2 regions of the Pseudoalteromonas piscicida genome follow, and region 1 is predicted to be linked to the other one. Evidence: predicted binding sites of a transcription regulator. Region 1 holds the regulator's gene; the other holds the start of a gene.
The links. The regulator MetJ, encoded in region 1, represses methionine synthesis genes. The targets are predictions, from matches to a motif close to TAGACGTCTAGACGTCTA.
Positions count from the first base shown of each region.

Region 2: B1L02_RS11630 (homoserine O-succinyltransferase) is a predicted target of MetJ. The motif match lies at 2,459-2,476, and genes of this name have one in related genera.

Region 1 covers NZ_CP021646.1:3,396,848-3,401,477, reverse strand. The annotation lists gene priA (primosomal protein N') at 1-215, opposite strand, end outside; gene rpmE (50S ribosomal protein L31) at 430-645, shown strand; gene B1L02_RS15605 (malic enzyme-like NAD(P)-binding protein) at 1,417-2,658, shown strand; gene metJ (met regulon transcriptional regulator MetJ) at 2,739-3,059, opposite strand; partial or broken gene metB (cystathionine gamma-synthase) at 3,404-4,623, shown strand; gene metL (bifunctional aspartate kinase/homoserine dehydrogenase II) at 4,628-4,630, shown strand, end outside.
Region 2 covers NZ_CP021646.1:2,516,128-2,520,757, forward strand. The annotation lists gene metH (methionine synthase) at 1-371, opposite strand, end outside; gene B1L02_RS24155 (homocysteine S-methyltransferase family protein) at 381-1,460, opposite strand; gene B1L02_RS11630 (homoserine O-succinyltransferase) at 1,450-2,397, opposite strand; gene B1L02_RS11635 (DMT family transporter) at 2,575-3,465, shown strand; gene B1L02_RS11640 (Ig-like domain-containing protein) at 3,511-4,242, opposite strand; gene B1L02_RS11645 (tetratricopeptide repeat protein) at 4,495-4,630, shown strand, end outside.

The DNA of each region.
Region 1 (4,630 bases):
AAAACAGGAGCCTCGTCCAACACCTCAATAATTTGCTTGAGCTTTTCTTTTGGTACATCGGTGTCATCTTTTTTAGCAAGCGCAATCGCAGTGCAGCGGCGATTGCCGAAATTGACGGTCACTCTCATTCCTGCTTCAACTTGCATGGTTGGTGCTAGCAAATAGTCGAATGTTCGGTGCAGTGGCAGCTTTAAAGCTACTTCAAGAATGAGCATGTATTACAATTCCATAAAGTGAGCGCAGTGACGAAGTATATACCTAAGGTGGTGCGAATTGAAAACGCACTCTGCAACGGCGGTAAAAAACTCTGAAATATTGCTTGTAGATTGTTCAGTTAGGCACTAAAATACGCGTCCACATTTTTGTATAACTACGTATGGTGCCAGGCTTCGGGTTTGGAGAGCGATACGGCCTTAACTAGAGGTTGCTATGAAAGAAGGTATTCACCCTAATTACGAGACGATCACTGCATCGTGCTCTTGCGGTAACAAGTTCGAAACTCGTTCAACGCTATGTAAAGATATTCACCTAGACGTATGTTCTGCATGTCACCCGTTTTATACTGGTAAGCAGAAGATCCTTGACACAGGTGGCCGTGTAGATCGCTTTAACAAGCGTTTCGGTGCACTTAGCAGCAAGAAGTAATCTTGTTGGTCTAGTCGAGAAAAGCACCCTCGGGTGCTTTTTTTGTGCCTGTTTGAAAATACCTTCCCGATTTATACATCCTATTCTTCATCAACAGACAGACCATCAGTCATCCCGTCTTATTATGTCTTTTATTCTTCTAAAATAAAAAACTTGCCAGTTTGGCAGCAAAACTTTACTGATCTCTTGAGTAGAGTAAAAACTCTATTTAGTAGATAAATACTGAACATTTACGAGCTTAAGTTGTGAAAATACTCAAAGCTCATATAGTAATTGATATCAGGTGTTGGTATTTGATGTAAGTTAAATTCACTATGCTGCCGTTAAATGTAGATATCTTGATGCTAAAATCAAGTAAGTTGCAATTTTCTTATTGTTTTTATAGTTAGTGTACATCTGTGCTAATTTTCTGCATTTTGTGCTGGTTTTAGCGTCTTATTTTTTAAGTTTTAGTCATTTTATTTGTGAAATATTTCTTAAAATTGAGCTTATCTTCTCGGAAAAGTATAGAAAATACCGTGCTAGTGGATAGACCTGATTTTACTTGAATAATGAGCAAAACTCGGTATTGTGTGAATACGGTCGATTAACTATATGTCCTATTGACATACCGCGACATCAAAGCACATACGCTTGTTGAGTGGTTGAATGTCGTCGCTCATATAGTTAATCGCACTGTGTGTTGCTGTAACCAGCTAGATAGGTTGCCAACATTCAGAATGCGAACGTTTACCACACTCTCACATTAACTTCGTAGGAAAATATCGCGCCATGACAGATTTTCGTCAACAAGCTCTAGATTATCACGAAAAGCCCGTTCCAGGTAAAATCAGTGTAGAACTCACTAAACCTGCCGAGACCGTAAAAGACTTAGCACTTGCATACAGCCCAGGTGTTGCAGAGCCTGTACGTGAAATTGCGGCTGATCCGGCGAATGCATACCGTTACACGGGTAAAGGAAATATGGTTGCGGTGATCAGTAATGGTACGGCAATTCTTGGCTTGGGTAACTTAGGTCCTTTGGCGTCAAAGCCTGTTATGGAAGGTAAGGCGCTATTATTTAAGCGCTTTGCGGGTCTTGATTCAATCGATATCGAAGTTAAGCACAACACCACAGAAGACTTTATCAATACGGTGGCAAATATCGCTGACACATTTGGCGGCATTAACCTTGAAGATATTAAAGCGCCAGAGTGCTTTGAAATTGAGCGGGCGCTGATCGAACGTTGCGACGTTCCTGTATTCCATGATGATCAGCACGGCACCGCAATTGTAACCGCTGCGGGTATGCTGAATGCGTTGGAAATCCAAGGTAAAGATATTCATGATGCGATTATTGTGTGTCTTGGCGCGGGTGCAGCCGCTATTGCTTGTATGGAATTATTGATCAAGTGTGGCGCTCAACGTGAGCACATCTATATGCTGGACAGAAAAGGCGTGATCCATACTCGCCGTGATGACCTCAATGAATACAAAGAGTTGTTTGCAAACAATACGGATAAGCGCACGTTACAAGACGTGATTGCAGACGCGGACGTATTTGTTGGTGTTTCTGGCCCAGACTTACTTTCTGCTGAAGATCTGAAGCTAATGGCTGACAAGCCCGTGGTATTCGCTTGCTCTAACCCAGATCCTGAGATCAGCCCTGAAGTTGCACACGGTGCACGTAATGATTTGATCATGGCAACTGGCCGCTCGGATTATCCAAACCAAGTAAATAACGTGTTGTGTTTCCCATTTATCTTCCGTGGTGCACTTGATGTACGTGCAACTGCTATCAATGATGAGATGAAGATTGCAGCGGTTGAAGCGATCAGAACGATTGCCAAAGAGCCTGTACCTGCTGAGGTGCTAAAAGCGGCTGACGTGGATAGTCTTGAGTTTGGTCCTGAGTATATTATTCCAAAACCAATGGATCCGCGTTTGTTGCCTCGTATCGCAAAAGCGGTAGCGGTAGCTGCAATTGAATCAGGCGTGGCTCAAATCGAAATGCCTGCTGGATATATGGAATAATACAATTGCTATTATCTAAATGAAAAAAGCCTCGACTGAGGCTTTTTTTGTGTCTGTTTTCCAGAGCGAAAGAGTAGTTATCACTCTTCGTTTATTTCTGGGATCTCCAAACCGCGTTCTTCCATTATTTGTCTTACCTCTAACGGAATACGCTCTGGATTATCTTTTCTCAAGTCTTCATCGCTCGGCAGTGGCTGACCCGTGAATGCGTGTAGAAACGCCTCACATAAAAGCTCACTGTTCGTGGCATGACGTAAGTTATTCACTTGGCGACGTGTACGCTCATCAGTTAGCACTTTGAGTACATTCAGAGGTATGCTCACCGTGATCTTTTTTACTTGCTCTGCTTTCTTACCGTGTTCTGCATATGGGTGAATATACTCACCGTTCCATTTTGCCATAATTGTGTACTTGCCTCAGTTACATCAATGCCAATATGACTGGGTTCTGGTCTACATTATTCATCAACTGCCTGAATACGAGGATAACTTTACGAATTAAAGATAAATCCCAAACTCAAATAGATGAATAAACTAATCCGTCATAGCGAGATAGAAGAATCTCTGCCATAGTTTTCAATAACTCAGTCGTATTAGCAACGCCTAGAGTGGCGAAATTTTATCGGTTTAAAAAAGATAGTCAAATACTAGTTATTTAGCCATTTAGCAGTATAAATGTTTTGACTTCTAGTTTTTGTTGCTCTAACCTTTTAGACGTCTAAACATCCAACTATCTAGGTGACCTTATGAGTCAAGTTAATAAATCGACGGTTGCAGTGCGTCACGGCATAGAAGCTGATAAAGCACATGGGGCAGTCGTGCCACCGCTTTACCTTTCTACCACTTATTCTTTTGCCGATTTTGATACGAAGCGCGACTATGATTATGGCCGCAGTGGTAACTTTAATCGTGATGTGCTTGCACAGGCACTTACCGAACTCGAAGGTGGTGCTCGTGGCATTATTACCGCGACTGGCATGGCTGCCGTCCACCTAGTAACTCAACTGCTTAACCATGACGATACACTGGTTATTCCACACGACTGTTATGGCGGTAGCTATCGCTTGTTTACATCGCTTGCAAAGCGCGGATTACTCAAATTAGCCGTCTTGGATCTCACAAAACCGGAAAGTCTTGCACTGCTGCAGCAGATCAAACCTAAATTAGTTTGGATAGAAACACCAAGTAACCCAATTTTGCGGTTAACGGACATAGAAGCTGTCGTAAACGCGGCGCATGCTGAGGGTGCTTTGGTCGCTGCTGACAACACCTTCTTGTCTCCTGCACTACAAAACCCCATTGCCTTTGGCGTGGATGTCGTGGTGCATTCAACCACTAAGTATATTAATGGTCATTCTGATGTTGTAGGGGGGCGGTGATCGCGCGTACACAGGAATTGGGTGATGAGTTAGCTTGGTGGGCGAATAATATCGGTATTACCGGAGCGCCTTTTGATAGTTACCTTACCCTACGCGGACTGCGCACATTAAACGTTCGTTTACGCCAGCATCAAGAAAATGCTCAGCTGATTGCTGAGTATTTAGAAAAGTCGCCGTATGTTAGCCAAGTGTATTACCCTGGCCTTGAGTCGCACCCTCAACATGAGCTTGCGAAAAAACAACAACTCGGTTTTGGTGGCATGGTGAGTTTTGATATTAAAGGCGATCTGCAAACATCTGCCAAATTCTTAACGTCATTAAAGCAGTTTTCTTTGGCTGAATCTTTAGGTGGAGTCGAGAGCCTCATTTGCCACCCAGCAACGATGACACATGCTGGTATGGAGCCACAGGCTCGTTTGGAAGCAGGAGTGGGTGACACGTTAATTCGTATTTCTGTGGGCATTGAAGATGCACAAGATCTCATTGCAGATCTGGAATCAGGATTTGCATGTATTGATGAAAGTCAGGCGAGTGATGACGCTAAGTCATTCAAATTAACGCCTGCGCATACAGTGGCGTTGTGGTGAGTAAATG
Region 2 (4,630 bases), 880 kb from region 1:
ATGATTTTGGCTTGGTGGATAAAGGGTGCCTCACCCTCCTTCAACGAGATTGAGTTTACAATGGCTTTACCTTGAATACATTTCAGGCCCGCTTCAATAACTTCCCATTTAGACGAGTCAACCATAATGGGGACTTTAGAAATATCTGGCTCAGAAGCAATCAGGTTAAGAAACTTCACCATCGCAGCTTTTGAGTCCAACATGGCTTCATCCATGTTGATATCGATCACCTGCGCGCCGCTTTCAACCTGCTCTCTGGCAACATCCAGCGCGGTTTCGTAATCTTCTTCTAAAATTAAGCGCTTAAATTTTGCCGATCCCGTTACATTGGTACGTTCACCGACATTGGTAAATACTGCTGTTTGTGTCATGGTGAATTCCTAATTTAAGTTGCACGCTTCAAGGCCAGCCAAGCGCATCCGCACTTCAATATCTGGCAACACTCGTGGCGTGGTATTCGCAAGGCCATTGGCAAAAGCGCGAATATGCTCTGGTGTTGTACCACAACAGCCGCCAACAATATTGATAAATCCTTCGTTACCCCAATCGATAATTTCTTGCGCCATTTCCTCGGCTTCTAAGTCGTATTCACCAAACTCGTTTGGAAGACCCGCATTTGGGTGTACGGAAGTAAAGGTCTCACAAACGCGTGACAGCTCTTCTACATATTGTCTTAATAAATCTGGGCCCAGCGCACAATTGAGCCCTATGGAAATTGGCTTAATATGGCGAATGGAGTTATAAAACGCCTCTGTGGTTTGCCCTGACAGCGTGCGTCCTGAAGCATCGGTGATAGTGCCCGAGATCATAACAGGCAGAGTGACACCCGCTTGCTCAAATGCTTCTTCTACACCGTAAGAGGCGGCTTTGGCGTTGAGCGTATCAAAAATCGTCTCAATCAAAATAAGGTGAGCTCCGCCCTCAATAAGTGCAAGCGTTGACTCGACGTAGGCTGCAACCAATTTATCAAAAGTGATATTGCGAAAGCCTGGGTCATTGACATCTGGAGAAATCGAACAAGTTTTTGACGTCGGACCAAGTACACCCGCCACATAGCGAGGCTTGCTAGGATCTTTGGCGGTAAATTCATCACATACCGCACGTGCAAGCTTCGCCGATTCGAGATTAATCTCTCGGCTTAGGCTTGCCATGTCATAATCTTCCATCGAGATGGTGGTGGCATTAAAAGTATTGGTTTCAATGATATCCGCGCCAGCGGCTAGATAATCACGATGGATCTGTTTGATTATCTCAGGCTGCGTCAAACTTAGCAGATCGTTGTTGCCTTTGATAAGGACATGCCAATCTTTAAAGCGCTCGCCACGATAGTCTTCTTCTTCTAATTTGTGCTTTTGGATCATGGTTCCCATTGCACCATCTAAGATCAGAATCCGTTGCTGCATTGCTTGCTTAAGCTGCTCTGCAATTTGCTCACCGTTTACGGCTACATTATTCGGCATAGTTGTTAGTCCTTACATCTTGGCTAACTAAGTTAATATCATAAGGTGTGGTTTGGTAAACATAGTAATTTAACCAGTTTGAGAATAACAAAAATGCATGGCTTTGCCATGTCTTAGATGGACGTTTGCTGGTGTCATTCTCAGGAAAATAGTTCTCAGGCTGCGGTGCGTTGGCCATTTTTTCACGATCGCGAAGATATTCTTTTTGTAGCGTATCCGCGTCGTATTCAGGATGACCAGTAATATATACTTGGCTACCTGAGTGATTTTTAATTAAGTAAGCGCCCACTTTTTCAGAGCCCGCTAATACCACTAAGTCTTTACACGCGTTAATTTTATCGATGTCGATGTGGCCATAGCGTGAGTGTGGCACCAAAAACTCATCATCAAAACCGCGAGTGAGCGCCCCGTGGTCAAAATAACAGTGGTGCTTAAATACGCCACACAGTTTGTCATTTTTGAGCGCTCGCTTTAAGCCATAATGGTGATACAAACCGGCATGTGCGGCCCAACATGAAAACAGAGTTGAAGTAACATGGTGCTCAGCCCAATCAAAAAACGCCTGTAATTCCTGCCAATACACCACATCGTCATATTCAAGATGCGCCAGCGGCGCGCCGGTGACGATCAAAGCATCATAGTTTTGATCTTTCACATCCGAAAAATAGCGGTAAAACATATCTAGATGCTGCTCTGAGTTTTCAGAGCTGCGGTGTGTATCTAATCGCAACAAATCAACATTCACCTGCAAAGGGGTATTTGCCAGTAATCGGATAAATTGCACCTCAGTCTCCACCTTATTCGGCATCAAGTTTAATATCGCGAGCCGCATTGGGCGGATCTCTTGAGTTGATGCACGACTTTGTGGCATCACGAACACATTTTCATGACGCAATTGGGCAATGGCTGGGAGTTCGTCGGTGACGGTGATTGGCATGCGCTGCTCCAGACTAATCGAATGGCATTATTATGGACAAAAACTAGAAAATTTCAACCTCTAGATGTATGGACGTCTAAATATTTGTGGTAATAATTTGATGCCTTACCTCTCACTGATTATTTCAATTTATGTATACTTGTCACCATATTAATAAACACAAGAAACTTGAGATTTATGATTGGGATTGGGGAAGCCGCAGCGATTGCGGCGGCTGGGGTGTGGGCTGGCTCAACTATACTGTACAAACGATTTAGCCATCATCTTAGTCCATTTGAGTTGAACGTCAGCAAAGGCGTCATCGCTTCTGCTTTGATGATCTTGTGTTTGTTCATCGCAGGTGATGCTATGTACCCGACTTTACTCTCGAGCTGGAGCTGGCTGATAGCCAGTGGGGTACTGGGCATAGCGATTGGTGACAGCGCCTACTTTGCCGCACTTAGAAATATAGGTCCTGCTCGCACTTTGGTTATTGAAAGTCTTGCACCTGCCATCGCGGGGATCTTAAACATTGTGCTCCTTGGTGTTTATCTAAGCGCATCCGCTTGGCTCGGCATTGCAGTGACGACCGTTGGTGTAATGCTGGCGATTAAGCCAAGTAGAAGCCAGCCGGTATTAGACAAAAAACATTATCTCTTGGGAGTCTGCTTTGCACTCACGGCAGCCATTTGCCAAGCTGCGGGTATGGTACTTTCCAAAGGTGCGCTAAATAACGAAAGCATTAGTAGTTTGTGGGCGGCACTTATCCGCTTGGGGTCCGGCACCCTATTTGTGGCCTTTATTGTTGTTTATTTGAAATCACAAAGCCTGTTTAAAGCACTCACACTTAAACAAATCGACGGTAAAAACTGGTTATTCGTTGCAGTGTTTTTTGGCACCTTTATTGGGCTTTGGCTACAGTTGATTTCCGTTAATCATACTGACCCCGCTATCGCACAAACCATCTTTGCAACGGCACCGCTCATGGTGATGACGATTGGACTACTGCGCAGAGAAGCTATTACTAAGTCTATGATGTTTGGAGGCCTAATTGCTTTGGCTGGAGTATTTTTATTGCTGAAAGGATAGCCAATATCACACTTAATACGTGTGAATATTGGCTTGGATGTGGGGTTAATTTGCTACCGAAATAGAAACTGTCGCTGGCGCGCTTGTAATATCGTAAAGGTTGTTACCCTTAATGCGATATTGGAACGAATCCTGACCAATAAACCCAGCTTTAGGTGTATAGGTAATGGAGTAGTCACTGTTCACAGATACTGTACCGTTAGCGGGTGAGCTAAAAATCTCAACACCATAATAATATGGTACGCCACTATCGTTATCTTTAACGTACACATCAACTGATTGATCAGCAAAGGTTTGTGCCGAGTCATCATTCGGATACACATCGTAATTACCACCAAATGCTTGGTCTAAGCTAACTCTGATCTCTCCCCACTCCGATGTTTCTCCAGCAGGATTAACAACGCGAAAAGAAATCGTATCTATCTTTTGGTTACCGTTGTCTTCGCCTGAAAAATAAAGCACCTTACCCTTAAATTTAACCCAACGTCTGTCTAATGTGTTGTATGCAACCGCCTGACCGTACGTAGTGTATGTTTTGTCATAGAAGCCAATTTGATCGTAGCTTTTGCCACTATCCAATTGAATACGCAGGTCACTATTTGGATAACTAGGATCAGTCACGTTGCCATCGGCAAAGATATTAAATTCCTCTTGAATATTTAATCCAGCATTGTACTCAAATATGGCTTTATCAAGCTGAGGAGCTGCACTGACTAATGGTGCAAATAACGCTACACTGACGCTGAGTGACTTTAGCCACATTGTATTTAACTTCATTTCTTATTTCCTTATGAATTGATTTCCAGCCCCTTCAACCGGGCCTTAATTAGTAACAAGACCATACCAAAAAACACATTAAGATAACAACATTAATAAATTACAACTTACTCGTACTGATAACTTTAAACAATAGCTGCTAAATAGTTATAAAATACGCGAAGCCGAAAGCCTGAGATTTATTAAAAGCAAACACGACTTTTTGTTACCACTATATTAATATGTGAAAATATTGTATTTAAATTGATATTTATGCCTTTGCTTACTTTGTTTTTCGCATTACTGTTCGTTACGTTACCAACGTATGGTTCAAACTGCCCAGATAGCAATAACACTAACCTCACAAGCCATATTTTGTCTTGTAAGCAACATCTTGAAACGCTTGAAC